One region of the Bacillus sp. T-10(2022) genome, then DNA from elsewhere that is predicted to be linked to it. Evidence: riboswitches for the same ligand, from Rfam matches in the RefSeq annotation. Region 1 holds a riboswitch; each other region holds the start of a gene.

Evidence for each region. A riboswitch is a leader RNA that binds a small molecule or an ion and turns the genes downstream of it on or off. The one in region 1 is predicted to bind preQ1.
Region 2: linked by a shared signal. The riboswitch ahead of OSJ91_RS21040 (VUT family protein) and the one ahead of queF (preQ(1) synthase) in region 1 are both predicted to bind preQ1.
Region 3: linked by a shared signal. The riboswitch ahead of queC (7-cyano-7-deazaguanine synthase QueC) and the one ahead of queF (preQ(1) synthase) in region 1 are both predicted to bind preQ1.

The regions. Positions count from the first base shown of each region.
Region 1 covers NZ_CP113518.1:557,726-570,076, forward strand. Annotated here, with positions in the region: gene qoxA (cytochrome aa3 quinol oxidase subunit II) at 11-940, shown strand; gene qoxB (cytochrome aa3 quinol oxidase subunit I) at 1,014-2,960, shown strand; gene qoxC (cytochrome aa3 quinol oxidase subunit III) at 2,960-3,556, shown strand; gene qoxD (cytochrome aa3 quinol oxidase subunit IV) at 3,558-3,842, shown strand; gene OSJ91_RS02715 (YfmQ family protein) at 4,119-4,568, shown strand; gene OSJ91_RS02720 (BA3454 family stress response protein) at 5,047-5,304, opposite strand; gene OSJ91_RS02725 (EamA family transporter) at 5,433-6,269, opposite strand; PreQ1 riboswitch class I at 6,423-6,468, shown strand; gene queF (preQ(1) synthase) at 6,573-7,073, shown strand; gene OSJ91_RS02735 (aspartate kinase) at 7,278-8,624, shown strand; gene OSJ91_RS02740 (nitroreductase family protein) at 9,243-9,803, opposite strand; gene OSJ91_RS02745 (ABC transporter ATP-binding protein) at 10,251-11,999, shown strand; gene OSJ91_RS02750 (ABC transporter ATP-binding protein) at 11,974-12,351, shown strand, end outside.
Region 2 covers NZ_CP113518.1:4,303,125-4,308,848, reverse strand. Annotated here, with positions in the region: gene OSJ91_RS21055 (HD domain-containing protein) at 1-805, shown strand, start outside; gene OSJ91_RS21050 (SRPBCC family protein) at 985-1,425, opposite strand; gene OSJ91_RS21045 (SRPBCC family protein) at 1,454-1,936, opposite strand; PreQ1 riboswitch class I at 2,187-2,229, shown strand; gene OSJ91_RS21040 (VUT family protein) at 2,280-2,822, shown strand; gene OSJ91_RS21035 (hypothetical protein) at 2,844-2,993, shown strand; gene OSJ91_RS21030 (PadR family transcriptional regulator) at 3,502-3,822, opposite strand; gene OSJ91_RS21025 (alpha/beta hydrolase) at 4,133-4,879, shown strand; gene OSJ91_RS21020 (DUF421 domain-containing protein) at 4,983-5,687, opposite strand.
Region 3 covers NZ_CP113518.1:4,309,577-4,321,927, forward strand. Annotated here, with positions in the region: gene OSJ91_RS21065 (TetR/AcrR family transcriptional regulator) at 6-575, shown strand; gene OSJ91_RS21070 (DUF4260 domain-containing protein) at 627-974, shown strand; gene queE (7-carboxy-7-deazaguanine synthase QueE) at 1,019-1,747, opposite strand; gene queD (6-carboxytetrahydropterin synthase QueD) at 1,740-2,210, opposite strand; gene queC (7-cyano-7-deazaguanine synthase QueC) at 2,210-2,875, opposite strand; PreQ1 riboswitch class I at 2,931-2,973, opposite strand; partial or broken gene OSJ91_RS21090 (HAMP domain-containing protein) at 3,603-3,899, shown strand; gene OSJ91_RS21095 (methyl-accepting chemotaxis protein) at 4,020-4,838, shown strand; gene OSJ91_RS21100 (hypothetical protein) at 5,280-5,495, shown strand; gene pgsB (poly-gamma-glutamate synthase PgsB) at 6,286-7,467, shown strand; gene pgsC (poly-gamma-glutamate biosynthesis protein PgsC) at 7,483-7,932, shown strand; gene OSJ91_RS21115 (CapA family protein) at 7,943-9,226, shown strand; gene OSJ91_RS21120 (gamma-glutamyltransferase family protein) at 9,301-10,884, shown strand; gene OSJ91_RS21125 (CapE family protein) at 10,954-11,103, shown strand; gene OSJ91_RS21130 (poly-gamma-glutamate hydrolase family protein) at 11,187-11,825, shown strand; gene OSJ91_RS21135 (C40 family peptidase) at 11,822-12,351, opposite strand, start outside.

The DNA of each region.
Region 1 (12,351 bases):
GGGTAGTACTATGAAAATAAAATGGGCTCTATTAACTATACTTTTTACTATTGCCACTGTGCTAACCGGTTGCGATAACCCATTAATGGTCTTGGACCCTAAAGGGCCGGTAGCTGCAACACAAGCAGATGTTATTATGATTTCGATATGGACAATGGCCTTTGTCGTCCTTGTCGTTATGGTACTGTATATCTTCATGATAATGAAATATCGTGCTTCCAAACAACGTGATGATTATGAACCGCCTCATATTGAAGGAAGTAAGGTTCTTGAAATAATTTGGGTTGCGATCCCAATTCTAATCGTCGCTTTCCTATCCGTTGTTACTGTTAAAACAACAAATGAAGTTGAGGCAACACCTAAAGGATACGGTGATCAGGAACCTTTAATTATTTATGCTTCATCTTCCAACTGGAAGTGGCATTTTAGTTATCCGGAAGAAGATATCGAAACAGTCAACTATCTGTTTTTACCTACTAACCGACCAATTGAATTTAAACTTTACTCATTCGGTCCAATCTCAAGTTTCTGGATTCCGCAACTTGGAGGACAAAAATACGCGATGTCGGACATGGTTAATACGTTGCACTTAGCAGCTGATGTACCAGGAGAGTATATGGGTCGAAATTCAAACTTCAGTGGTTCAGGTTTTGCTCAGCAAACGTTCAACGTTAATGTACTTTCTGCAGAAGAATACGATAAGTGGGTAGATGAAATTAAAGCTACTGCTAAACCGATTACTGAGGAAAAATTCAATGAATTATTAAAACCTGGTCATGTGGGACAATCCACTTACACTGGAACTCACTTAGAGTTTTCTCCAGCTCCTGAAGGGGAAAATGCTGGTCATGACCACGGATCTTCTGATAAGGAAGAAAATGATTCCAAGGATTCACACGAGGAACATTCAGAACACAGCAACATGAATCATGATCACTAAGAATTAATTTCGTTCGATAAAACAACTAGGTTTACAAGATAAGGAATATTTTCCTGAAAGGAGTCACAAAAGTATGGATTACTTTGATCGATTTGCCGTACCTCATCCAAGTCCTGCGATTTATGCATCCATGGTTGCCATTGGTTTAACCATGATTGCGGTTGTTGCCGGAATTACCTATTTTAAAAAATGGGGTTACTTATGGCGTGAGTGGTTAACAACGGTTGACCATAAACGTATTGGTATCATGTACATCTTGGCAGCACTGCTTATGCTTTTCCGTGGTGGCGTCGATGCTCTTATGATGCGTGCTCAAACGGCTATTCCAGATAACGGTCTTTTGGATGGACAGCATTATAATGAGGTATTTACAACACACGGGGTCGTCATGATCCTGTTCATGGCTATGCCATTTATCATTGGGTTAATGAACATTGTCACACCATTGCAAATTGGAGCGCGTGACGTAGCATTCCCACGTCTGAACGCAGTAAGCTTCTGGTTATTCTTCATGGGGGCAATGCTATTTAACATCTCTTTCGTAGTCGGTGGTTCTCCTGATGCAGGTTGGACATCTTACTTCCCGCTGGCAAGTAACGATTTCAGTGAATCAGTAGGTTCGAACTATTACGCGATTGCAATTCAAATAGCTGGTATCGGTACATTACTGACTGGTATCAACTTTATCGTAACAATCTTGAAAATGAGAGCACCTGGCATGAACTTAATGAAAATGCCAATGTTCACATGGTCTATCTTGATCACAAACTTCATTATCGTTTTCGCTTTCCCTGTATTGACAGTGGCACTTGCGTTGATGACAATGGATCGTCTATTCGGAACTCAATTCTTTACGATGGCCAATGGCGGTAGCGATATGCTTTGGGCGAACTTGTTCTGGGTTTGGGGACATCCTGAAGTTTATATAGTAATTCTTCCGGCTTTCGGTATTTACAGTGAAATCATTTCGACATTTGCACGTCGTAACCTGTACGGGTATAATTCGATGGTTATCTCCATGGTAGCTATTTCTACTCTATCTTTCATTGTATGGGCTCACCATTTCTATACAATGGGTCACGGTGCAATGGTTAATGGTATCTTCTCGATTACCACGATGGCAATTGCCGTCCCGACTGGTGTTAAGATTTTCAACTGGTTGTTCACACTTTGGAAAGGTAAAATCGTGTTTACCGTTCCAATGCTATACTCTTTAGCTTTCATTCCGATTTTCACGCTCGGTGGGGTAACAGGGGTTATGCTTGCAATGGCAAGTGCTGACTACCAATACCATAATACAATGTTCTTAGTAGCTCACTTCCACTACGTTTTAATCCCTGGTACTGTATTTGCCGTACTTGCTGGTTTCACGTACTGGTGGCCAAAAATGTTCGGTTTCATGTTGAGCGAAAAGATTGGGAAATGGTCGTTCTGGTTCATTACAATCGGCTTTAATGTAACATTCTTCCCGATGTTCATCACTGGTTTAGATGGGCAGGCACGTCGTATGTATACGTACTCTGAATCAACAGGGTATGGTCCATTGAATATGCTCTCGTTCGTTGGAGCGATTGGCTTGGCAATAGGTTTTGCACTTATTGTGTACAATATCTATTGGAGCACTCGTTATGCGTCAAGAAATATTTCAAACGATCCATGGGATGCACGTTCACTAGAGTGGGCTACACATACACCAATCCCTGAATATAACTTTGCAATTGTGCCAACAGTTGATTCTACAGAAGCATTCTGGGATTCAAAGAAAAAAGGCTTTAAGTTATTTGGCGGTAAAGTAGAAAAGATCCATATGCCAAATAACAGTGGTGTGCCGTTTATCATGAGCTGTATCTTCTTCGTTTGGGGCTTTGCGATGGTATTCAGCATGTGGATCATTGCAATCATTGCAACGATCGGTATCTTTGCTTGTATGATTCACCGTTCATTCGAAAAAGATCACGGACGTTATATCTCTGTTGAAGAGATCGAAGAAACTGAAAATAAATTGCGAGGTGCTAAGTAATGAAAATAGATAACTCGCTGCCACTAGAATATAGCACGGAAGAAAATCGCTTAAAGATTTTTGGATTCTGGATTTTCCTAGGAGCAGAAATAGCTCTTTTCGCTACACTGTTCGCCACTTATTTTGTATTGGTTAATGGAACTGGAAATGGTCCAACAGGGGAACATCTTTTTAAACTCCCAACCTTAATGTTCCAAACAATCTTTCTTTTAACAAGTAGTTTTACCATAGGTCTTGGAATCAATGCAATGAGACTTGGCAGACAGAAAGCAACGATTGGTTTCTTCATTATCACCCTTATTCTTGGTTTAGGCTTCTTGGGAGTCGAAATTTATGAATTCGTGGAGTATGTACATGAAGGAGCAACCATTCAAACAAGTGCTTTCTTATCTAGTTTGTTTACATTACTAGGTACGCATGGAGCTCACGTTACACTTGGTTTATTCTGGGGAACCTTCATCGTCATGCAGATCAAAAAGCGCGGTATGACTCCAGAAACAACAAACAAGGCTTTCATCTTTTCACTTTACTGGCATTTCTTGGACGTTGTCTGGATTTTCATCTTCAGTTTCGTCTATCTGAAAGGAATGATGTAATATGAAAGAATTATTCCCACGGGGCCAAGTTATGGGATTTGCGTTTTCTCTAGTCCTGACTTTGGTCGCACTATCAGTTATTATGTTTGATCTCTCACTAAAAATGGCCATGATCATCCTTCTTGTTACAGCTTTCATGCAAGCTGCACTGCAATTAGTTATGTTCATGCACGCAGGTGAGTCTGAAGATAAAGCATCGATTTACACAAACGTTTATTACGGATTGTTCGTTGCATTGGTTACAATTTTCGGTACAATGCTAACAATGATTTGGGGATATCAATAATCGATTCCGGAAAAGCTGGGCGTCTTGATGACGCCCAGTTTTTTGTATTTTAATAAGTATAAATTTGTTAAGAAGGATTTGGATGAAATCATTTTGTTTAGTATAACCATTTCGGAACATTATATTTATTAAGGGGAAATTGCGTTTAAGTACAATGTTTTACCAAAGTAAAACGTTAATAGAACGGACACATCTTCTAAGAAAAACTGCCAGCCCTATTGATATAATAAGTTATATAAGAAAGAAATAATTTATAAATGTAGCGGAGATGATGAATTGACATTGCCGGTTTTGATTTTGACAATTATCTTAAGTTTGTTAAAAATATTGGTTTCCTGTCTTCCAACCGATGCTGTTAATTGGATTATCAGCAAATTTAAAATACACTCAGAAATTAGTGGCGGGAATGCGATCGTATCCTTTGACGGAAAACGTTTGGAAGGTGAAGAAAAAATTCAAGTTATTAATCATTTTAATAACGCCAGATTTTTGAAGAAAAATCATATATTCCCGGGTAACGAGCAATTGTTTTTACATCCAGAGGACAGTGGGACTCCATTGGTCATTGATACTAAAAAAGGCAAAATTGATGTTAAGTTATTTGTGTACATTTACAATGACCGCGTGGATGTAGTTAAACAGTACAAGAAGAAACTCATTTCTTATAGTTTGTTTTCCGATAGCCTCCAAGAACGTTCCGTGCCATTAATAAGTAACTTAGCTTAAAAGAACCAAAAATCAATTATTATCAAGTTTGTAGACAAAAGGGGTTCTATCTAAATTTTAAAACAAAGTTGATTGGAACGGAGGGTACGAGACTCCTGCGGGAAATGCGAGTCCAAGGGAGACCCCGCAGGCGCAAAGGCGCCGAGGAGGCTCCCGGACCGCCCGCGGAAAGCGAGTGCCTGGAGTGGAAATTAACGTTTAAATTGTCTAAAGTCTGAGACGGTCCTTTAAAAGATCGTCATTTTTTATAAGTCTTTTATTCATTTAGGTACTTTTTTCATTAAAGAAAATTCTTAATTACTTGTTATTCAGATTGAGAGGTTTACTTACACAAACTGACGACTGAATTTTAGTGTCTTTGTGTTTTTAAGTAGGAGGGAATTGCTAAAAGAGGGTCTTTAATAGCGCATATGAAAAATATTTTGGATATTATTTAATGGTAATAAAAAAGCAGGTATCTATTGCGATGCCTGCTTTTTTATGCTTTCCATTGCTTTTCAACTTGATGAAGGGCTTGTTGTAAAATTACTTCATGATCTGTACCCGGTTGAGTAAGGACGTTAGTTTGATAAGATTTTCCTTGGAAATCTACTGTTACTGTAACTTTTACCATTATGCATCTTTCCTTTCTTGATTCAGAATTAAATGAGGTGGTTGTACCTATTTCTTTTATACCCATGGCAGAAGAATAATCAAACATTTCAAAAGCAGTAAAATTGAAAGAATTAATATTCAAAATTATCTGATATTTTTATGGATGTGTCAACATTTTTTTTTTTTTGACCTGCCCCATTTCCCGTTTAAATAGAAAATGACCTGGCTTGTACACATGACAGCCAGGTTGTTTTTGTAAACGAATTATATTCATATTTTAGTTAAAATAATACCGATTAATGCTGCAAGAACACCGGCAATTTGATAGGTTTTTAGTTTTTCCTTGAATAAATAACATCCAGCGAATACGACAACTAAACAGTTCAGGCTGACGACAGGGAAAATGATGCTTGCAATCCCGGTGTTCAATGCAAAGAAATAACATCCATAGCCTATCATGCTTAAAAAACCTACTAAGGAACCGATTTTGACTTCCTTTAGCTTGATTTTTTCTTTTTTAAAGGCCAGAGCCGAAAGAAGATAAAGCATTCCGCCTCCATACATTGATACAAGGATATCAAGGGAGTTTAAATGAAGACGTGTTGATGTCGTCATTAGAATTCCGAGCACACCAAATGATAAGATGGAGAATAATGTGTGCATGATCCAAGGGACATATTGATGGTTACCTTTGGCGTTAGGTGTATACTGGATAACTAATGTAGCGAGAAACATGCAGACGATTCCACTCCACTGCAAGGAAGAAATATGTTCGTGAAAAATTAAAGCTGCACAGAGTATGGGGAATATTGCATTCGCTGCGATTAATGGTGATGTCAAGCTTGCCGGCCCTTTTTCAAAGGCGCTTGCCATCTGGATGTTACCATTAGCGTTCAGTACACCAATTGCTGCACCAAGCATGATGGACAGCCAGTTCAGCTGTAAACCATCCATAAATACTCCATAAATAATGGACAAAATAAAAGCTGAAAAATAAAAGAAAAATTGGATATGTATCTTGGAATATCCTTTTCCGCTGCTCCATTTGAAAATACTGTTATTGATTCCGAAACATAAGCTTGTGATGAGTGCTGCAAAAATCCACATGTGTATATTCTCTTCTTTCTTATAGGTTGAACTGCTTTTTCCATTTTAAACTGAATATATAAAGGAATCAAACCCAATTTAAGAGAGTTGCATTGACAGATTGACTATTTTTTTTTATATTTACTAAGACAATTTTAAAATATTTCCCGATAAACGGGAGAGGTTCATAGCATCACCCTCTTAAAAAAACTATGGCTTTGATATTTTTCGCGAATCAACCATATCTTTGAGGAGATATGGTTTTTGTTATATAGAGGCCCATTTTATGAATCTCCCTGAAACGTGGGATTAGGAGGACTTTTCATGTCTGGAAGAAAAGAAGAAGAATTAAAAAAAGATATTACACTGCTTGGGAATCAAGGAACAAAATATACATTTGACTATGCGCCTGAAATCCTTGAGTCATTCGATAACAAGCATCCGAACCGGGATTATTTCGTCAAATTCAATTGCCCGGAATTCACTAGCTTATGTCCGATAACGGGCCAGCCGGACTTTGCTACCATTTACATCAGCTATATTCCCAGTGTGAAAATGGTGGAAAGCAAGTCTTTGAAACTTTATTTATTCAGCTTCCGCAATCACGGTGATTTCCATGAAGACTGCATGAACATCATCATGAATGATTTAATCGAATTGATGGATCCTAAATATATTGAAGTCTGGGGCAAGTTTACACCTAGGGGCGGAATTTCCATCGACCCTTACACGAATTATGGGAAACCAGGTACGAAGTATGAGGAAATGGCGCATTACCGCTTGATGAACCATGACTTATACCCGGAAACTGTGGATAATCGCTAAAGAATAGGAGAGACAATGGGCATATGCCCGTTGTCTTTTTCCTTGTTTTTAGCCATTCTTTATCAGTCGTCCTGATGATTTGTCCTTTTTAAAAATACAAATGTCCTCCTATAATGGAATTTCCGCTTGATTGTTTCGAGAAAAAGCGTAATAATAGGGAGAGTTGATTTTGACAGAATATTTACGAAAATAGGGGATGTCGAGATGAAAGTTGCAAAGTTTGGTGGAAGTTCACTTGCGTCAGGTGAACAGTTGAGGAAGGTATTCGAAATTGTTGTTTCTGATCCAGAGAGGAAGATTGTGGTCGTTTCGGCTCCAGGAAAACGCAATTCCGATGATATAAAGGTGACGGATTTATTGATTGAAGCTGCGGAACAGCAGCTGCGCGGGGATAACGGAGAGCATTTGATAGAAGATGTTGTATCCCGCTATGCGAGCATTGCTGAAGAGCTGGATATATCCGAGAGTGTCATCACTGGGATTCATGAGAATTTAATGGCACTGCTGCATGCAGACCAAACTAACCCGAAGCGCTATCTGGATGCCTTGAAGGCCAGCGGCGAGGATAATAATGCGAAGCTGGTCGCAGGTTATTTTCAAAGCCGTGGTGTAGAGGCACAGTATATCAATCCAAAGAAGGCCGGCTTGATCGTAACGGATGAAGGTGGATTCACCAAGGTGCTGCCAGAGTCTTATGATCGGTTATATGCTCTGCGTGATGAACCAGGAATCGTTGTATTCCCAGGGTTCTTTGGATATACGTTAGATGGTGATGTGTTAACCTTCTCAAGAAGCGGTTCAGATATTACTGGTTCGATTCTTGCGAATGGGGTCAAAGCTGATTTGTATGAGAACTTTACGGACGTGGATGCCGTTTATGCGGTGAATCCAAATGTGGTTTCCAATCCGAAGGGAATCCGGGAACTAACCTATCGTGAGATGCGTGAGCTTTCTTATGCAGGTTTCTCGGTATTTCATGATGAGGCGCTGATTCCTGCATTCCGTGCGGGAATACCTGTCCATATTCAGAATACGAACAATCCGGCGGCACAAGGGACCCGCATTGTGAATACACGGGATAATACGAACGGGCCCGTTATTGGGATTGCAAGTGATAAAGGATTTTGCAGTATTTACATTAGCAAATATTTGATGAACCGGGAAGTTGGTTTTGGCCGGAAACTGCTGCACATCCTCGAAGATTATGGAGTTTCATATGAGCATATTCCATCAGGCATCGATGATGTGACGCTTATTCTAAGGCAGGATCAGATGAAAGGTGAAGCCGAGAATAAAATCATTTCCCGAATCAAGAAAGAGCTGCATGCCGATGAAGTGAATGTGGAGCATGATCTGGCCTTGATCATGGTTGTAGGGGAAGGGATGCGTCATAATGTCGGTACAACGGCAAGAGCGTCAAAAGCCTTGGCCGAAGCAAAGGTGAATATTGAGATGATCAACCAGGGCTCTTCTGAGGTAAGCATGATGTTCGGTGTGAAAGGGCACAACGAAGAGACGGCGATTCAGGCATTATATCACGAGTTCTTTTGAGAATAATAGATCAGTGACCTCCTTTTAGAAGGGGGTTTTTTTGTGATCAATCTTTTAGTCACTATACATACGGCTGGACTTTTCATCTGGTACTTTATGATAGTGGCAATGACCGTATGGGGATATTGAATCTGAGCTAAAAGACGCGGATACTTATTGCAGTGAATTGGTATGGTATATTCGTATTATAAAGCTGGGAAAGACTATAAAGTTAAGACAAATGCTGCTTCTGGATGTTATCCCCAATTGGTTTAAAATATTCACTTTGAGTTGATCTCGCTGAATAGAATCATGTTTAGAAAGCCATCCTTATCACCTCAAGTTTAATACTTCTATATTTAATACAAAAAAGACTGTAGGAATAAGTTCTATCTGTATATTAAAACAAAGTTGATTGGAGCGTAAGGTGCGAGACTCCTGCGGGGAAAGCGCGTCAAGGGGAGACACCGCAGGCGTAAGCCGAGGAAGCCCGGACCGCCCACGGAAAGCGAGTGCCTGGAGAGGAGATCAACGTTCAAATTGTAAAAGTCATAAAAAAACTGTAGGCAAACTCGATTTTCATCGAGTTTGCCTACAGTCTGAGCCTCCTAATGGAAGATTGGAGGCTTTCCTTTTATGTTAGTCCATAATGGTCAGGAGTTGATCGATCGCGTTCCTTGGACGCGGGGCAGGGATCATATCGGGATAGCCAACGTGAAGGCTGCCCACGATCTTCTCGCCAGGTTTCACGCCTAAAGCTTCACGAAACTCCATGCTATGTATCATGCCGTATGTTTCCCATATCATCCCGATTCCCTGTTCCCAGGCAAGCAGGCTGAAATTCTGAATCAAGGCACTTGTAGCCGCATAATCTTCTTCACGTGTCATGGGATTCGGATTCTCTTCCATGATCACTGCGACAAACATCGGTACACCTATAAGTTTATTATATCCTCGCTGTCCGGCTGCTTTTTTCTTTTCAGGGTCCTTCTCTTTGCCTTCCATGAATGCACGGGTTGCTTCTGCGAGTTTTAAGCGGCTATCACCCAGAACCACGACGAAGCGCCACGGTTGGGTCAATTTATGGTTCGGTGCCCATGTTGAAGTTTCCAATAATGATTGGATGGTATCAATAGGAACAGGAATGTCTTTAAATCGTTTGATGCTGCGCCGTTCTTTAATGATATCTTCTAGTTTCATGATCATCCTGCTCCTTTAATCATATATGTAAATTTAATAGTTGAAAAAAATAATCCCCGGCTGCCTAATATGCTTCCAACGTGAATAAATTACTTGAATAAAGAGGGGGCAATATTCTAGTGACTTGCATTCGCTAATGAGCATATAATTTTACTAGGCACAGAGAAGCCGGGGCGACATTGTATCTATGTACAATATCAAAAGGGTACGATAAGAGAATATCGTAATTGCTTATCAAATTTCAGAGATCAATAATGAAATTGAAAATCATTATCAATTAGAATTTTCGCTTATTTCCTGTTATTTGTCAAGGGTATTTATAAAAAAAAATCAAGATTTTTACCAATGCTTTAAAACAGTTAAAATCTTTTAAAAAATCTGTATAAAAATGTATAATGAGAGGATGAAAAGATGCTATTTACATACGGAGAATCGAAGGTGTCATAGATGAAAAAATTGTCCTCATTTCTTAAGCCGTACTGGCTTTTGATCATTCTTGCTTTATCCTTAATGATTGTCGAGCTCGGGGTAGAGCTGTTACAACCTTTATTTATAGCAAAAATAATTGATGATGGCATTTTGCAGAAAGATTTATCGGTGGTGATTAAATGGGGAAGTGTCATGGTTGGGCTTTCTGTTTTTTCATTTCTTGGCGGGATTGTTAATTCCTTTACGGCATCACATGTAAGTCAAAGCTTTGGACATGATATCAGGAAAAGCCTTTTTGGTAAAATACAGGCGTTTTCTTTTGCGAATTTGAATAATATCCCGACTTCCTCGTTGATAACAAGGATGACAAATGATGTGACCCAACTTCAAAATACGGTTTTTATGGGCTTGCGTATCATGGCGAGGGCGCCATTGATCGTAATCGGCGGAGCGATAATGGCTATTGCGGTCGATTTGAAATTATCCCTTGTTTTGGTCATTTCAATTCCGGTTCTTGTTTTCTTCTTGCGATGGGTTATGAAACGGGCGGCTAAGCTGTTTAAGCTCGTCCAGAAAAAACTCGATAATGTCAATGGTGTCATGAGGGAAAATCTGATAGGCATGCGCTTGATCAAAGCTTTTCTTCGTAAGGAGCATGAAATCGGCCGATTTGATGATGCGAATGAAGAGTTGAAAAGAAAGACTGTGTCTTCCCTTCGTTTAATTGAAACGACGATGCCTGTGCTGATGCTGGTCATGAATGTGGCGATTCTGATCATTCTCTGGCTTGGAAGTGAATTTATAACAACGGGAGATATACAGGTAGGGGAAGTTGTGGCGATTGTCAACTATGCCACGAGGATTGCGGCATCCCTTTCCGTTTTTTCATGGCTGATCATGGTCATTTCCCGTGCAAAGGCTTCAGCGGAACGTGTGACGGAAATATTTGAAACCCCGATAGATATTGATGAAGGTAAGGCGGTAAGCAAGAGTGGGGCCGTCAATGGGGGAGGCATTAAGTTTCTGGATGTATCTTTCCGCTATCCTGGAACCGAAACCCCGATATTGAAAAACTTGACCTTCTCCATCGATCCGGGAGAATCGCTTGCCATCATAGGAGCGACAGGATCAGGGAAAACATCACTGTTTCAGCTGATTCCGAGATTATACGAAGTTGAAAGCGGCTCCATTCAAATTGATGGCCAGGATCTGAAAGATATTCCCTTGAATTCGCTGCGGAACAGGATCGGCTATGTACCGCAAGAGGCCCTGCTATTTTCAGGTACCATAAAGAATAATGTCGCTTGGGGAAAAGAAGGTGCCTCGATGGAGGAAATCATGGCTGCAGCCATGCATGCTCAGGTCCATGAGACTGTAATGAAACTTCCGAAGCAATATGAAACCCAGTTAGGGCAAAAAGGAGTGAATCTGTCGGGAGGGCAAAAACAGCGCTTATCGATCGCAAGAGCATTGGTGCGCAAACCGAAGATTCTCCTTCTGGATGATAGTACAAGTGCGCTGGATTTGAAGACGGAAAGTAAATTGCTTGCCGCTTTAAAGGGCTATACATGCACAACGCTCATCATTACACAAAAAATCAGTACAGCCATGGAGGCTGACAATATCTTGTTGCTGGAAAGCGGTCAAGTACTTGCGCTGGGGAAACATCAGGATTTGATGCAAACAAGCGATCTTTATCGAAAAATCGTTCACTCACAGTTTGGGGAGGAGGGGATTTCGCTTGAGTCGAAGAATATCTCCCGATAAGGCAAAGTCTAAACCTGTCAACTCCTGGAATACGATAAAAAGGATCATTCCCTACTTGGCAACGAATAAAAGCCTGCTATTTTGTGTCCTTTTCATGGTACTGATAAGCTCGGTTTTGGGATTGCTTGGCCCCTTTCTTGTTGGGATGGCCATTGATGATTATATTGTCACAAGAGATAGCGGGGGGCTGATCAGCCTTCTTTTAGGGCTTCTCGGAGTCTATATATTCTATTCCCTATCCATGTGGCTTCAGAATTATTGGATGATCGGAATCGCACAGGATACGGTTTATGCGATGCGCAATCAACTATTCAAAAAGCTTCACCAGTTGTCCATTCCCTTTTTTGATCGA
Region 2 (5,724 bases), 1.9 Mb from region 1:
GATGCTTTTAATAAAAGAGCTTGGTGGGTCATTGGAAGAACAAATCGCGGGCTTGCTGCATGACGTATCCCACACTGCATTCTCACATGTAATTGATTTCGTTCTGGATTGTAAGGATGAAGATTATCATGAAAAAATATATGAACAAGTCATTATGGAATCCGAAATCCCCTTAATACTGAAGAGGTATGGATATGAATGTGAAGATGTTTTTCAATCAAAATGGGAATTGCTTGAACAGCCAGCACCTGAGTTATGTGCCGATCGGGTAGATTATACTCTCCGGGATATGTATCAATATGGACATATCACACTGGAATCCGTTCATGACTTTCTAAACCATGTAATCATAATAAATGGAAGGATGTATCTGGATAATATTGAATCGGCTGAATGGTTTGTGAAAACGTATTATAGCGAAGTTATTGATTTTTTCATGGAACCGCTTAATATATATGGCTATGGAATTTTGGCAAAGACCTTAAAATTGGCTTTGGCTAAAAAACTGATCAGCCTTGATGACTTACTTGGTACAGATGAGGAAGTCATGTCCTTGTTAAGCTTGACTGAAGACCATGAAGTGCAAAATCTGTTAAAACGGATCCATGGTAACGTAAAGGTGAAAAAAAATCAAGTGGACTACGATTTTTATCTGAAAAATAAAGTGCGGCTCATTGATCCTTCCGTTATTCAAGGAACCCAATTAATAAGAGCATCCAGTTTATCAGACAAAGTCAAGAAAATGGGAATTGAAGCCTACAAAAAAGCTTCAAAGGGCATGTATCTAAAAGTGATTTCCGATTGAATTTCGTGTCAAACCATACGGAAAGTCAAAAACTCAAGGGTGTTATTCATCCTTGAGTTTTTTTCCGGAAACATGTAAGTCTCCTCCCGTTTAAAAATTAGTTGATTTAGACAATCGACATCCAGGAAGGAGCTTGATTAACGGATGCCTTATACATCTGAACCAGCATCCTTTAATAATTAAAAAACTAATGATGCTCTCAAAGTATTAACGCCATTTTCCAAATAACCCTTTAAACAGGTTAATGTATAAACCCAACCTTCCTTTTGTCCGATCATTTTGTTTATTATTTCAGGGTCTTCTTCACTCAAACCTGATTCGTTTACTTCAATAATTGTACTCGTATTATCCAACTCTTTTAGTGTAATGGTAACAACCGTTTCTTGATCATTTCCGCCCCACGCAAACACGATTTTCCTATTTTCCTCGACTTCCATTACATTAATAATCACTTCAGCATCGTATTCGTTGTATCTCAATGCAGGCGTCCGGCCTTGTTCCCATCTTTCCGAACTCGATGAGAACCAGAAATTCCCGATTTTTTCAGGATTCACTATGGCTTCAAACACTTCATTAGCTGGCTTGATTATCTTAAATTTCGTAATTATTTGGGTATCCATACTAAATCAACTCTCTTTCGATTTGTTTTTATTGTATTCCACTATCCCAATCTACTGATATTGGCGGCAGGGTCCTTCCAGTTTCAAGCAAGCTCTTCAGGTTACTCAGAATGGCTGGCCAACCATTATTCAAGCCTTCAAAGGTATTGTCATCATATACGAAATCTGTCTCCAATAGCTCCTCATGCCTAAGCGTTAACTTTAAAGTCGAATCATCCATTTTCTGTAATTCAAAAGTGACCCGTGTAGGCTGCTTGCGAGGTGTTTCGTCTCCTGCCATGTTCCATGTATACGAGAGCAGGTGCAACGGCTCACACTTAAGTACATTCCCATGATCAGTAATCCGCCCATCTTCCAGCATATATTTGACGCTTGAACCTTCTTGCCAGTCAGACTGTACTTGCAATCCAAAGTGGTATTTCTTCGTGACTTCACCACTCGTCAGGGCTTCCCAAAGCTTCTCTGGTGTGGTTGCGATATAAATAGGATAGACAAACGTAGTTTTTTTCATAATTCTTTTTCCTCCTCGCCAAATAAGATATCAAGACCGTAACCTAACTCTATCATTGATTGTCGGCTTTCATATACAGCCGGTCAAGCAGTTTTTTGCGACAGAAATCGGCAAAGTCATTGCATTGAAGAAGATTTGAAGTGCATTGCTAAAACCGGATTCTCCGTGACATAAAAGGGCCGTATGGAAACTTCTTGATTTCCAATCGCTTTCAAGCTACGATGAATAAGGAAAATGATAATCCGCCCGGGCGGAAGAGGTTCTAGCTACCCTCTCAAAAAAACTAAGGAGAACAGGGCTCTTTCTTAGGGTGCTGTTTTTTCTGTATAAGGAGAATTAAGAAATGTTAAGAATTTTATTGTATTTAGTATCCATCATCACGGCGAATGTGGTTACAGCAGCTTTTGAGCCATTACATTTTGGCATGTTCATCATCCCGATGGGAACATTGCTCATCGGGGGAACCTTCATCTTCCGAGATCTGGTCCAGAATAAATTCGGCCGCGCGAAGACCTATATATGCATCGTCACTGCACTTATTTTATCTGCATGTGTATCATTTTTATTAGGAGATACGTTACTGATTGTTTTTGCTTCCGCATTATCCTTCGTGGTCGCAGAAACAGCGGATACGGAAATTTATACCCGTTTAAAGCTCCCGATGAGTTGGAGGGTGTTTTACAGCGGGATCGTTGGAGGATTTTTCGATTCGGTGATATTTGTCGTGATTGGCCTAAGTCCATTGGGTGCCAATATATTGCCATGGGAAGCAGTACCCGCTGCGGTCATCGGCCAAATCATCGTTAAAACTATCATTCAGTCCATTGGTGCCGTATTGTTGGGACGAATCAACGTAGAACTGGAGAAACGTGTAGTCTCCAGTTAAATGCCAGGAGGGATGCACTACATGGATGGAACCAAAAAAGAAGAAGATAAATGCTATTGCCTCGAGGCCTTTCGTGAAAAATATGGGGCGCATGTTCAAGGGGAATGTATGAAGCTCTCCTGCGCCAATTATCGCAAGCATAAAGGAATTGACAAAAAAGGACCAAATTAGGTCCTTTTTTTTGCGTGAACGGAGTAACTCACGAGTAAAACGTGCGGAATTCACGATTAAACGGCACTAAATCATGAGAATAGCGCTAAAGCATGATTAAACAGCGCAAAATCATGAGTGCAGTGCAAATACACGAATAAAGAGCGCAACGCCATGAGTGCAGAACGAATTCACGAGTATATGGCCGAAATTCACGAGTAAAAGTGCAAAACTCACGAGTAAATGGCCGAAACTCACGAGTAAAAGTGCAAAATTCACGAGTAAACAGAGCGAAATCATGAGTGCAGCATGAATTTCACGAATAAAAGTGCAAAATTCACGGTAAATGGCACGAAATCATGAGAATAGCGCGAAATCCTGAGTAAACAGCGAGAATTTCACGAATAAACAGTGCGAAATTATGAGTGCAGGACAAATTCAAGAGTAATTAGCCCAAACTCACGAGTAAAAATCAAAAAAAGCTTCCTGCACCGTTCCATTAATGGGGCTAGGAAGCTTTGTATATTGTTTAAAATTGCTCTGTGCTTTTCCGAACTAATTTTTCGAGGAAGAAAAAGCATTCTCGCTTCCGCTCAAGTTCGGTTTGTCCATTTTCGGTGACATGATAATATTTCCTGCGGCCTGACTCGGACTCTTGCCAATGGCCTTTTATGAATTCTTTTTTTTCTAACCGTTTAAGGGCGGGGTAGAGGGTGCCTTCACTTATTTGATATTTGCCCATGCTCATTTCCTTCAAGATCTTCGTGATTTCATAGCCGTATAGCTTTTTTTGTGAAAGAAGTGAAAGCAAAAGGAGGTCAATGCTTCCCTTCATTAATTCTTTATCCAAATAAATTCTCCTCCTTTTCATTTTTAAAGTGTAATACGTTGTACATCGTATCACAAGGTGCATTTTACTTTTCTTAAAAAAAATGGTTAAATGACGATTGCTAAATAAATTTAATCATAGTAAAATGTGCTTCGGAACGGATGAGTTGTGAAGAGTGTGGTAAGGATACTATATACATGATTTAATTGTTTTAATGAAAATACGGAATAGGATAGAAGAATCCCTACTCAAGGGGTATTAATTGATTTTTTTTCGAAAATCATTTAGATTCTATTTATCAACAAGAGCAAAGAAAGAAGGTCCTAGATAGATGAAAGTGAAAGCACCAGAGCCATTCACATATATTGGTGGAAAGAGAGCTGTTCTTTTACTTCACGGGTTTACCGGAAGTACAGGAGATATGAAGAAATTAGGGAAATACTTGAATGATCTCGACTATACTTGCCACGGACCTCTTTATAGAGGGCATGGAGTGTCTGGTGAGGAACTCGTTAAGACTGGTCCAAAGGAATGGTGGGAAGATGTAGTTAATGGCTATAAATTCCTTAAAGAAGAAGGATATGAAGAAATTGCTGTTGTAGGAATTTCTTTAGGAGGAGTGTTCTCATTAAAAGTGGGAATTGAATTGCCTGTAAAAGGCGTAGTTTCAATGTGCGCTCCGACGCAAGGGAAAAGTATCGATCGACAAAAGAACCGCTTGCTCAATTATGCACAGGCTTATAAGAAATTTGAGGGCAAAGATGCAGACCAAATTGCTGCAGAAGTGAAGCTGCTGGAAGAAGAGCCTATGCCTCAACTAAAAGATGTGCTGAATATTATTAATGAGACAGGTGAAAATTTAGATTTAATCACATCACCAACTCTTGTTCTGCAAGGGCGCTTGGATGATCCCGACTATACTGAGAGTGCTACAGCGATTTTCAATGAAGTCGATACGCAGCATAAACACTTGATATGGTATGAAAAATCAGGTCATATTATCACATTGGGCAAAGAACGTGAACAGGTGTATGAAGATGTGTATAAGTTCTTGAATACACTGAATTGGTCGGAGTAATAAGCGAGTTTATAAATCCCCTTTAAGTTGAACGTGTGTAAAGCCTGCATTCATATGTAGGCTTTAACACAATGCTTGAGGGGATTTTATTTTGGCTGAAAATCTATTTGTAGAAAAAGACCTTTAAGTTATCGTTATTATCAAGAGTTGCCAATAAAATATCGTTCACATCGGCATTATATGTTATCTTGATTCTGTTTTTAAGCCATGCTTCGTCTTTGCCGCCCCGCTTCAATTCTTTAGAATCGATCTTCCCTTCTTTAATAATCGTTTTAGGAAAAGCGAAGGCATTTGTTTCTAGGTGCATATCTGCTGGGGTTACTGCTTCATATTGAGAGTATAAAAACAATGAAATGGTACCACCCGGTTCCCATAGTGCGAGGGACACTTTTTGAATATCTTCGACTTTTTCTTTTCTTAATTCCGATAATAAAAAATCGATGGAGATTCGGGCTTTTGCTAAGCTTTTGTAAATGATTTGTCCATTTTCGATAAGTGGAAAGGGGGCGGAGTCAAAAAACCTTCGGATTTTGCCCCACTTAAGACCCGTAAACACACTAATTATATATAAAATCACTAAAACAAAGGTCGTAATCATTGAGCCCTTCAAACCTAACTGTTCATCTGACAAAGGGTGGGCAAGAATGTTTCCAATAATTAATGCCATTATGAAATCAAGTAATCTTAACTGGGAAATGGACCGTTGCCCCATTAATTTAACCGAAAAAAGTAAGAAGAAGAAGGATATAATGGCTCTTAAAGTCCACTGGATTGCAGTAAGAGTTTCCTGGCTATTAAAAAAGTCCACAAAAAATTCACGTCCTTATTTCCTGCAAAGGAGATGT
Region 3 (12,351 bases), 1.9 Mb from region 1:
TCAAGATGTCGCCAAGGAAATCGGCAGGTAAAGAATTATCCAGGGAAATGGTGTTGAATGAAGCTAGAAACCTTTTCGCAACGTTAGGGTATTCCAATGTCTCAATGAGGCAATTGGCTAAATCATTGGATTGCAGCCATGGAGCCATTTATTATCATTTTAAAAATAAGGCGGAAATATTTTACAGTTTGGTAAAAACGGATTTTTCCGTTTTAAATAATTTAATCGATGATATCATCATGTCGGAAAATGACCCTTCTATAAAAATGGAAAAGATTTTATTGTGCTTCTTGGAGTTCGGTTTAACCCAACAGAATCATTATTCCATCATGTTTTTATCGAAGGAAAAAGAAATTCAGCAGTTACTCCAATTTGATTCTAATAAAACATACGAAAGGCTAATCCAGTCCCTGACGGACCTAACGGACAACAAGCTAAATCCTGCATCCATTTGGTCGATTTTTCTTTCTCTTCACGGATTCATAACTTTTTATATTAATTCTGAACTATCATATCAAGATGTAAAAGGTTTAGCTTATTTTCATGTAAAAAATATCATCAGGAACATCATATAATTTTTTTGAATATTATTGACCATTGGTCAAATAAACTTTGGAGGTTTTAATATGGTAAAGAAATACCTTCATATTGAAGGGCTCATGGTCTTTTTAGCGGTGATTTACATCTATTCGTTATATGAATTCAGCTGGTGGATTTTCCTTCTATTGATTTTATCGCCTGATGTTTCCATGCTGGCCTATCTGATCAATGATCGGATTGGAGCAAGGGTTTATAACTTATTTCATACTTATATCCTGTCCAACTTCACGATTTTGCTATCCATTTTCCTAAAGTCGGATGCATTGATGCTGATTGGTTTAATTTGGACAGCGCATATAGGAATGGATCGCTTATTTGGATATGGCCTTAAATACACATCATCCTTCAAAGCTACACATATGCAAAGGTTGTAATAAGCTTAAAAGGCAGTGTGATTAAACATCACACTGCCTTTACTTTACACGCCCCGCTTGTTTCCCCATATATAGGTATGCAGCTGGGGCAGGACTTTCACATCATTCAATTCATCATCTACTATCACTTTATCAATTAACTCTTCGTACTTCTTCAATAGGCCGCTGATCAATTGACGATCATCCGCCGTCCGGCTGTCGTCATTGCCGACCTGCAGATAAAAAGGAATATCCGGGTAACGCCCATGTACATGTTTGGCATATTGATAATCTTCCTCGTTAAAGACGACGATCTTCAATGAGACATGGTTTTCAGGATTTCGATTGGCAAGGTTCGAGATGATTTGGTCGAGCACCGTAAAGTCCGTGTTCATTCCAGAGCTCGGCGGCTTAGGTGAAATAGTCAGTTCATCAATATCGAGAAACCAATCCTGCCATCTGCTCCCTTGGGTTTCGACACCTATTTTCATTTTATTTTCATGTAAGATCGCTATCAAGCCGTTTAGGTTTTTCAGCAGAGCCGGGTTTCCTCCTGATATCGTCACGAAGGAAAAACCAGAACCCCCAATACGCTTCAGCTCATCCCATATTTCTCTAGCAGTCATCTGGACGGTATCTTCCTTACCGGTGCCATCCCAAGTAAATGCGGAATCACACCAGGCACACGAATAATCGCAGCCGGCCGTCCGAACGAACATGGTTTTTTGGCCAATGACCATTCCCTCTCCTTGGATGGTCGGCCCGAAGATTTCCATAACAGGGAGTTTACTCACTTTCCATCCACTCCCTTCTGGCTTCGGCATAGCTTGTCGGCGTTTCGTACAGTCGAACAAATTCGACTCTAGCACCCTCATATTCTTTTAATGAAAGGGATTCGGCCATTTTTTCATAAATCCAGACAACCATATTTTCAGCTGTTGTATTCATGAGCGGCAGGGTTTCATTCAAATAACGGTGATCCAGGTGGATTTCAATTTCATTTTTCCATATATCCTTGATGTCCCCAAAATCTATCATCAACCCTCGTGAATCTGTATACCCGCTTAATCCGAAAATGACCTTATACGTGTGGCCATGCAGGTTCTTGCATTTCCCTTCATAATCATGCAGATGGTGTGCCGCATCAAAGGTGAATTCCTTACTCACGAGAACCCTCTTGTTTGTATACTTCAATTGGCTGCGCTGAATATCTTCATCTATTTTTTGGAGTTTATCCACTATCGTAAAACCGTACATCATGAAAGCACCTTCCGTCTGCTTACATAGTCATCCAGTCCTTTTTTCCGCAGATTACATGCCGGACAATCTCCACAGCCGTCGGAGATGATTCCGTTATAGCAAGTCAGGGTCTTTTCGCGGACAAAGTCGAACGCGCCTAGCTGATCCGCTAGCTCCCATGTTTCCTCTTTATTAAGCCACATTAGCGGCGTATCAATCACGAATGACTGGTCCATCGACAAGTTCAAGGTCACATTCAATGATTTAATGAATACATCGCGGCAGTCCGGATATCCGCTGAAATCCGTTTCACAGACACCGGTGACAATATGTTTAGCGCCAATCTGACTCGCCAGCACTCCGGCAAACGAAAGGAACAGCAAATTCCTCCCTGGTACGAACGTCGACGGCAATTCCCCTTCTTCTCCGTCCGTCACCGCAATATCACTTCTCGTCAGCGCATTTGGTGCCAGTTGGTTCAGCAGCGACATGTCAAGGATATGATGGTTCACGCCCAATTCCTTGGCAATGTTTTGAGCACATTCGATTTCCAAGCTATGCCGCTGATTATAATCGAACGTCACCGCTTCCACTTCCTCAAATCTCTCCATCGCCCAGAACAGGCACGTCGTACTGTCCTGACCTCCACTAAACACAACCACTGCCTTTTCTTTCTTCTTCATTTCTATAAAACTCCTTTTTACGGAAAAAAACAGCACCCTAAGAATAGAGCACTGTTTCTCCTTAGTTTTTTTGAGAGGGTAGCTAGAACCTCTTCCGCCTTAACGCGGAATATTATATTTTTCCAAGTCAATAGTAACTTGAAAACGATAAGAAATCAAGATGTTTATATTAAGAGAACATTAGACCTGATGGAAAATTTGGTTAACTTTTCATTGCTTAAATATCCTTTTATTTATCCGATAAAACAGTGTGAATAAAATATCGATAAAGGGGTCCAATAATTTGAAAAGCATTAAAGCAAAGGTATTGGTGGCATTTTCACTCATCATATCTTTATGTGTCATCTTAGGAGCATTCAACATTTATAGCAGCAACAAGTCACTGGTTTATTCCCAGGATATCATCGAAAAGGAACTTCCGCTTCTTATCCAAGACGAAAAGCTCCTATACAATCTAGCACAAAGAACCGCATACGCCCGGGCCTATATTCTTTATGGTGACGAGAGTTATAAAGAAGGGTTCTTACAATATACTGAAGAAAGCCAGGTCATCCAGGAGGAACTCCTAGCCTTAAGCGATTCTGATAAAGCGAAGGAATTGATCGAGAAAAGCGTGGATTGGAGGACGATGATTGTAGATCGGGTATTTACACAATATGAAAAAGGAAATGAAGAACGCGCTAAAGAGATACTCAAAAATGAAGTGGCGCCAATCAGCAATGAAGTAATGGAGGGTTTCAAGCAGCTTGCTTCGGAACGCGAGGAATTGATTGTCGCTTCAGGTGAAACCGTCATCGCCAGCGGGAAATCGGTTAAGACGACAAGTATCTTCATATCCATTGCGGCAGTCCTTATTGGCCTTGTCCTTGCGGTTGTTACAGCCAACCTCATTACCACCCCCCTCCTTAAAATCAGGGATAGGATGAAAATGGTGGCTGCAGGAGAGCTGAATCATGAGCCCCTGGAGCAAAAGTCAAATGATGAAATGGGCGAACTAACGGTATCCGCCAATCAAATGCAGAAAGACCTTCGTGATACGATCGATAAAATGCTCAGTGTTTCGCAATCCGTTTCCAACCAAATTGAAGATCTGACTCAATCAGCAAATGAAGTGCAGCAGGGCAGCAAACAGATAGCGACTACGATGTATGAACTTTCGGAAGGTTCGGAGTCACAAGCCAACCGGGCATCTGAAATGGTTCGCATCATGGATGATTTCACCGGCAGGATTAAGCTTGCCCACCTAGAAGGGGTGGATGTAGCTAACAGTTCAACCGAAATCCTTTCCTTGACCAAGGAGGGCACCACTTTAATGCGCAGTTCGGTCCAACAGATGCAAAGTATTGATGGGATTGTCAAAAACGCCGTAGAGCAAGTGAAAGGGCTCGATTCTCAATCACAGCAAATTTCGCAGCTTGTGCAGGTCATCAAGGATATATCCAATCAAACCAATCTATTGGCGCTGAATGCAGCCATAGAAGCTGCTCGTGCTGGTGAACATGGCAGGGGCTTTGCCGTCGTCGCCGATGAAGTGCGGAAACTCGCTGAAGAGGTCACACACTCCGTTGGGGATATCACCAATATTGTCTCCGCCATTCAAACAGGTTCAAAAACGGTCGTCCACTCCCTGGAAGATGGTTACACACAAGTGGATGAAGGCACAAAACAAATTACGCTCACAGGCCGAACCTTTGAAACAATTAATCATTCTGTCGGGAATATGGAAATGAAAATACAGCATATAACAGACGAATTGAACTATATCTCCACAAATAGCCAAAAAATCAATCAGGCTATCGAAGATATCGCAGCCGTTTCTGAAGAGTCCGCGGCAGGAATCGAACAAGTCTCCGCCTCCGCTCAGCAATCCAGCTCTTCGATGGATGAAATCACGAATCATGCCAGTGAAATTGCATCCTCGGCAGAACTGCTCACTGAACAGGTTAAGAAGTTCCAATTATGACACTAGCAATTTCCCGAATGCGGGAAATTGCTTTTTCCCTTCCATTATAATGTTGTTTCATTTTCGTTTATTCGGGGAATAAATAACTATACACAATAATAAACCATTAAAAAACAAATCTATCAGAAGCGGCTGGAAGTGGATATTTTCCTTTGTTTTCAGAATATTTAGTGTATAATTAATTAAAGGAATATTTTAACTTAAATAATCATTGCTTCCAATACCTGCTACTGCAAATCCCGAAATTTCCTTTCAACACCATGCACGGGCACTTATACTCAGTAAGGATCCATTGCATGCTTTCTCTTGAATCAAACCATTCACAACTTTATTCTCAAAAAAACACGATTTCCATTCCAAATTTGTAAAAAAAGGTTAAAATCAACTAATGATATGTTACTATTAAACCAAGACCTTTTAACCCCATAAGGAGGAATTCATATGAAACGTTTTTTCAAATTCATCGCAGATTTTAACGAAAGAAAAGCACTGGAACGGGAAACCGAAGAGTTCTTTCGCAAAGAATACGAAAATTATATGAAGATGAATCCTGACAATCAAGGAAAAAGAAGGAGATTAGCTCCTAGACTTTATGTGATTGATGGCGGTAAAAAGGGCTCCAACCTTGAGATTTCTGACAGAAAGAAATCCAGTTAATCTGATTCCTTCCATAATAAGCTACGCATGCTGTAGCTCAAGACCCACAAACGTTAAATCTCCAGGATGAACGGAGATCCGTGACCATTCCATTCATTTACAATATATAAGCCGAAAGCTCAGAAATACTTCTGAGCTTTTTTTATTTTTCATTCTTCTATAAACACTATATCTATAGAAGAAACTAGGTATTTTTTTAAAAAAATGGGTTAACTTTAGTTTATTTCATGTTTTAGGTAAAAGTTCAATTATAGGCCCATGGGTATTTCCGAAGAGAAAAACCGAAAAACATTAAAAAAAAGAGATGTGTGCTTTTACTCATCTTTATCCATATTCAAAAGAGTTCAACTAATTGAGTCGTTAGATGCAATATTTCACATTGAATGACAAATGCATAAAAATTATTACGTTTATGTCAAACAATGGGTATAAACAATTAACAAACTGTAATAAACCTCACTTTTCAAAAATAATTATTATTTAAATATAGCCATTATGAATTAGGTTCAAATGCTCATGAATCTATTTTGATTCTGACCAAAATGGGTTTTTATTAAACTTCCCATAATTTAGTGTAAATAAACCGAGGATTCTCTTGATTTCCAGCCATATCTTTGTACTCATAAAACAATTTATCCCATTAGATACTATTACACTCCAATATACATTTATTTGAAAAAGCTGATAATAACTATATTACGATAGAATAATTGACTCTTGCCTATTAAGTTTAAAATCATGTAGTGTGTATTCAGTAATTCAAATATTTGAAAAAAAGAGAGGTTAAAAAATGGCACCAATATTTATTTGTGCGATCTTTTTGCTTGGTTATGGCATTTTTGAACAAAAACGCCATCAGAAGCGTCTCGACTCCATCCCGGTACGTGTGAATGTGAATGGGATTCGAGGGAAATCCACTGTAACGCGTCTAATTACAGGTGTGATCCAGGAAGCTAAATACAAAACAGTAGGTAAAACAACCGGAACGTCAGCAAGAATGATCTATTGGTTTACCGACAAGGAAAAACCGATTGTACGCCGCCCGGAAGGACCCAATATAGGAGAACAACGGCGTGTAGTTAAAGAAGTTGCCGACTTAGGCACAGAAGCACTGGTTTGTGAATGCATGGCCGTACAGCCTGACTATCAACTAATCTTCCAAAACAAAATGATCCAGGCAAACATTGGGGTCATCGTGAATGTATTGGAGGACCATATGGATGTCATGGGACCGACTTTGGATGAGGTTGCTGAAGCCTTCACTGCTACCATTCCCCATAATGGTCACTTAATAACCATCGAAAGTGAATATTTGGACTTTTTCAAGCAAATTGCCAAAGAACGCAACACAAAAGTGATCGTTGCAGACAATTCCAGAATTTCGGAAGAATTCCTGCGTGAATTCGACTATATGGTATTTCCTGATAATGCATCACTGGCCTTGGCCGTTGCTGAAGCTTTGGGCATTGATGAAAAAACGGCTTTTCGCGGCATGTTGAATGCGCATCCCGATCCAGGTGCCATGCGGATCACCAAATTCGGAGATCCCATCCAGCCAACTTTCTTTGTCAATGGCTTTGCTGCAAATGACGCGTCATCTACGCTGAACATATGGGAACGTGTCAATACGTTCGGATACAGCACAGAACCTCCTATCGTCATCATGAATTGCCGTGCCGATCGTGTGGACCGTACTGAGCAGTTTGCTAGAGATGTATTACCTTACATAAAATCTGAAATCGTCATTGCCATTGGTGAAACCACATCACCGATTACAAGGGTATTCGAGCAAGGGAAATTGGATACTAAAGAATATTGGGATTTAGAAAACTGGTCAACTGAAGAAATCGTGGCCCGTCTCCGCCCATTGATGAAAAATCGCATCGTCTACGGTGTCGGGAATATTCACGGTGCAGCGGAACCATTAATTGAAGCATTCATGAAATCTAAAACAAAGCAAAAAGCAAGTTAAGTAGGAGGAACCTTAATGTTTGGATCGGATTTATATGTAGCCCTAGTACTTGGAGTAACGCTTAGCCTTATATTTTCAGAAAAGACGGGTGTCGTACCCGCAGGACTTATCGTGCCAGGTTATTTGGCATTAGTATTTGATCAATGGGAAATCATGCTGACCATATTGATCATTAGTGTGGTAACTTATTTAATCGTCACTCACGGCCTTTCAAGATGGGTGATTTTATATGGAAGAAGAAAATTCGCCGCCATGATGGTGACCGGGATTTGCTTGAAACTACTATTGGACTTAGTCTACCCCGTCATGCCATTTGAAATATTCGAGTTTCGGGGAATCGGTATAATCGTACCTGGATTGATAGCGAATACCATACAAAGACAAGGAATGCCATTGACACTTGGCAGCACGCTTTTATTATCCGGCTTAACTTTCGGTTTAATGAACGTGTACTACCTATTCTGAGGTGCAAAAAATGAAACGGACTTTAAATGCAAAAGAAAAAACACTTATCTTTATTAAACGCACGAAGAAAAAGAATCTTAAATACACTGGAATCATACTACCTATATTACTAATCGCATTAGTCATTACCACTTGGATGGGACGGGCTGAGGAAGTAAAAACAACCGCTCCAAAATCCGATCAACCATTGACAATGACAATGGTCGGTGATGTGATGATGGGACGTTATGTTGAAGAAGTTACGGAAAGGCACGGGTATGAATACCTCTTCCGGTATATGAAGCCATATTTCGCCAATTCAGATTATGTCAGTGGGAATTATGAACATACCGCTTTAAAAGAAGAGGTATCTAACTACAAGGAAGCAGATACGCCCATCCGATTAAACTCGAATACTAGTGGTGTGGAAGCCGTTAAAGATGCTGGCTTCTCTGTGGTGTCTTTAGCCAATAACCATATGATGGACTATGAAGAACAAGGACTTCTTGACACGATTGATGAATTCAAAAGTGCGGATATGCACTATGTCGGTGTTGGATCAAACACTGCCGAAGCAAAAAACAGCATCGACTATGCGGATGTTAATGGCGTACGTGTCGCAACACTTGGCTTCACAGATATTTACGGTAAGGATGCCGTGTCAAAAAATGATAAAGCCGGACTATTGAACTCCAACCCTGATATATTATTTGAAATGATCGGCAAAGCAAGGAATGCCAAGCAAGGCAACGCAGACTTGGTTGTGGTGAATATGCACTGGGGACAAGAGTATTCAACATCAACAACCGCTCGTCAAAAAGACTTGGCTAAAGCTATCATCGATGCGGGGGCTGACATCATCATCGGCCATCACCCCCATGTGCTTCAATCGTTTGATGTTTATAAAGATGGAATCATTTTCTATAGCTTAGGAAATTTCATATTCGATCAAGGCTGGACACGCACAAAGGATTCAGCTATGGTTCAATACCATTTAGCGGTAGACGGAAAAGCTACAATCGATGTCGTACCACTGCAAATTGAAGAAGCAACACCAAGGCCAGCTACCTCTTCAATTGACAAATCACGTGTTTACCGACAGTTGACGAAGGAAACGAGAGAAAAAGTCCAGTGGTCGAAAAAAGAGGATCGCATCGAGATTACCTTGGATCACAAGAAGGTAATCGACCATAAGGCACAACGTGAACAAGAGGAAAAGGCAGCAATGGAAAAGAAAGCTGCACTGGAGAAAAAAGCAGCACAAGAGAAAAAGGCCGTACAAGCTAAACAACAGGAAATGCAACCCATTCAATAAGGAACGCTTTGTCACTACTATTTGAAGAATGAAGACACACAACTTAGAAGCTCAACGAAAAGGGGGAACAACCGATGATTAACCGTATGACGGGAAAAGTGCTCATATCCCTAAGCTTGCTCATATATATTGCTGGATGTTCGAAGACACCCCCTATTTCTGACACGAATGATCCGATAAAGAGTAAAACGGAACAATCATATGGGGTCAGTTCTTCAAACCCAATCGCAATAGATGTCGGTATGGATATATTGGAAAATGGCGGAACGGCGGCTGATGCCGCCATTGCGGTATCGTATGTATTAGGTGTAGTTGAACCTTATGGATCTGGCGTGGGTGGCGGCGGCGGTATGCTGATTGCCCCGGAATCCGGCGATCCCGAATTTATCGATTATCGTGAATCCTCTCCGGAAGACCCAAGTTCAAGACACGATACAGGGATTCCTGGCTTAGTGGCCGGCATGCAGGTTATAAGTGATAAGTATGGGAGCGTTCCAATGGCAGATCTTCTTCAGCCGGCGATAGATTTGGCTGAAGACGGATTTGAAGTCGACGAATCGTTATCATCACGATTAGAAGCGGCTCAGCCAAGGATATCTTCCGATGCGACTTCACTTTTTTATCCTGATGGTGATGCCATTAAACCAGGCAAAACCCTCGTCCAAGAAAGACTTGCCGATACATTGAAGGAGATTCAGCAGGAAGGTCCTGATGGTTTTTATAAAGGGGAAATTGCGCGGGATATTAAAAGAGAATCAGATATCGACTTGATGGATTTAAAGCGCTATGAGGTGAAAGAACGGAAGCCGGTCCAAGGAGCATTTGCCGGTTATGATGTTTTTACCGCCCCTCCGCCCTTTTCAGGAATTACAGTTCTTGAAATGTTAAAGCTAGCCGAGGAAATGAACCTAGGTGATTCTTCAAGTAAATCAGCTTATATGAAAGTCTTGGGGGGCATCACCGATACTGCTTATCAAGATCGGTCCGCCCATGTTGGAGATGGAATTAGTCACTCCAAGGCGGAAAAATTACTCTCCCCCATTCACTTGGATAATCTTAAAAATAAGATCAAAAGTGAAAAATGGGAAGATAAAGAATCGAATGGTTCCGAAGAACATGAAAGTACGACACACTTTGTGATAATGGACAAGAATGGCACTGTCGTTTCCACAACAAATACGCTCAGTAACTTTTTCGGATCTGGGGATTATACGAATGGATTTTTCCTTAATGATCAATTGAAAAATTTCAGGTCCGGCTTGAACTCTCAAGAGGCATATAAACGGTCAAGAACTTTCACCGCTCCGACCATTCTCAAGAAACCTGGGCGGGAATCGATTGGGATCGGCTCACCAGGCGGTGATAGGATTCCGCAAGTATTGATGCAGGTTCTTTATTCTTATACAGAAAATGAAGGCACATTTCAGGATATCGTCGACCGTAATCGGTTCGTCTTTGATGGAAAGAAGATTTATACAGAAGCCAAGCTTTCGGATGAAACAATATCCGACTTGGAAGATTCAGGATATGAAGTCATTCAGAAGATTTCCCCCATGTATTATGGCGGGGTTCAAGCACTCGTTAAAAACGAGAAAAATGGACAAATATCCGGAGCTGGGGATAAACGAAGAAATGGAAGCTGGAAAGCTCAGCAATAAACGAGCAATCTAGCTCCTCCTTTTCTAAATATCACATGAATTTTAGCGATGTATAAGGGGACTTAGAATATGAATATCGTAAAAAAAATAACAAGCTGGGTCATACCCGTTTTTATAATAGCTGCCCTGCTTGTGACAATGAATACGTTTAAACGGACAGAAACGTTAACACCCGACGAGCAAAAAAAGATAGAACAATATACGACTGTCGAAAAATGAAAAAAGCCGGGGCATCCCCGCTTTTTTTATTTTTGCCGTCAAAGGGCGAAAGATTAAAACCAGTACAGATACGGAGGCTAACCATGAAGGAAAATAACTATACTGATTTTATTGAACTAGAGCAAAATGAACAAGAAGACCTCGATTACCGCATCATCGTTCATCACAGGAATCCTGATATTGCAGTTCTAGCCATACATGGCGGGAACATCGAACCAGGAACTAGCGATATTGCAGCCGCACTTGGAGAGAGACTTTGTGCAAGCACCTATCTATTCGAAGGTCTTAAACCAAGAGGCAACCAGGTCCTCCATATAACATCCCACTTGTTCAATGAACCGGTCGGCGTTTCAATGGCAGCGAACGCACAAACCACCCTTTCCATTCATGGCCACTACGACGTACATAATGCGCTGGTTTACATTGGCGGAAGGAACAAACCATATAAGAACCTTATTCAGCAATGCCTCAACCAAGCTGGATTTCAAACTGAACATGCACCGCAGCACCTTTCAGGGATGAAAGTAAACAACATCACCAACAAATCCAAAACGGGTGCAGGCGTGCAATTGGAACTTTCCACTAAGCTTAGAAAAAGCTTTTTCAAAGGTGATGACTTTACCAGTAAAAACAGGGTAAATCACTGTGATCTTTTTAAACAGTTCGTTACTGCCATTGAAAAAGCGACTCTTGAATATAAACAGATTGAATGGCCTTCTTAGTCCATAAGGCTTTCAACTTGACCGAAGCTTTCGAATTTCTCGGCAAAATAATCTGACGAAAGATTGGAGATATGAACGCCCGTGTTTTCCGTTGTATGGAGAAAACGGCCATCACCTAGATAAATACCTACGTGGGTCACACCCAGCCTTGTTCCTGTGTCCCTAAAAAACACTAAATCCCCTGCCTTTGGATTTTCGATTTTGGGCAGCAATGAGAAGTAATCTGCTGCAGAACCCCGTTTTACTGAAAGGCCCTGTTCCTTCATGACCCAATAAATGAATCCGCTGCAATCCATTCCGATCATCGGATCTTCTCCACCGAAAACATAGTTGAATCCGCGTAGAGTGTATGCATACTTGATGACATCATATGCTTTATCATATGCAGCCTCCTGGTTTACATAAAACGGATATAACGGGTTGCTGTATAGTTGAAGATACTGCCCTTGCATCAACTCATCCGTAGTTAAAGCGTTACGACTCTTGATCGTACTCATGGAAATGCTGTAATTCTCCGATATACTTT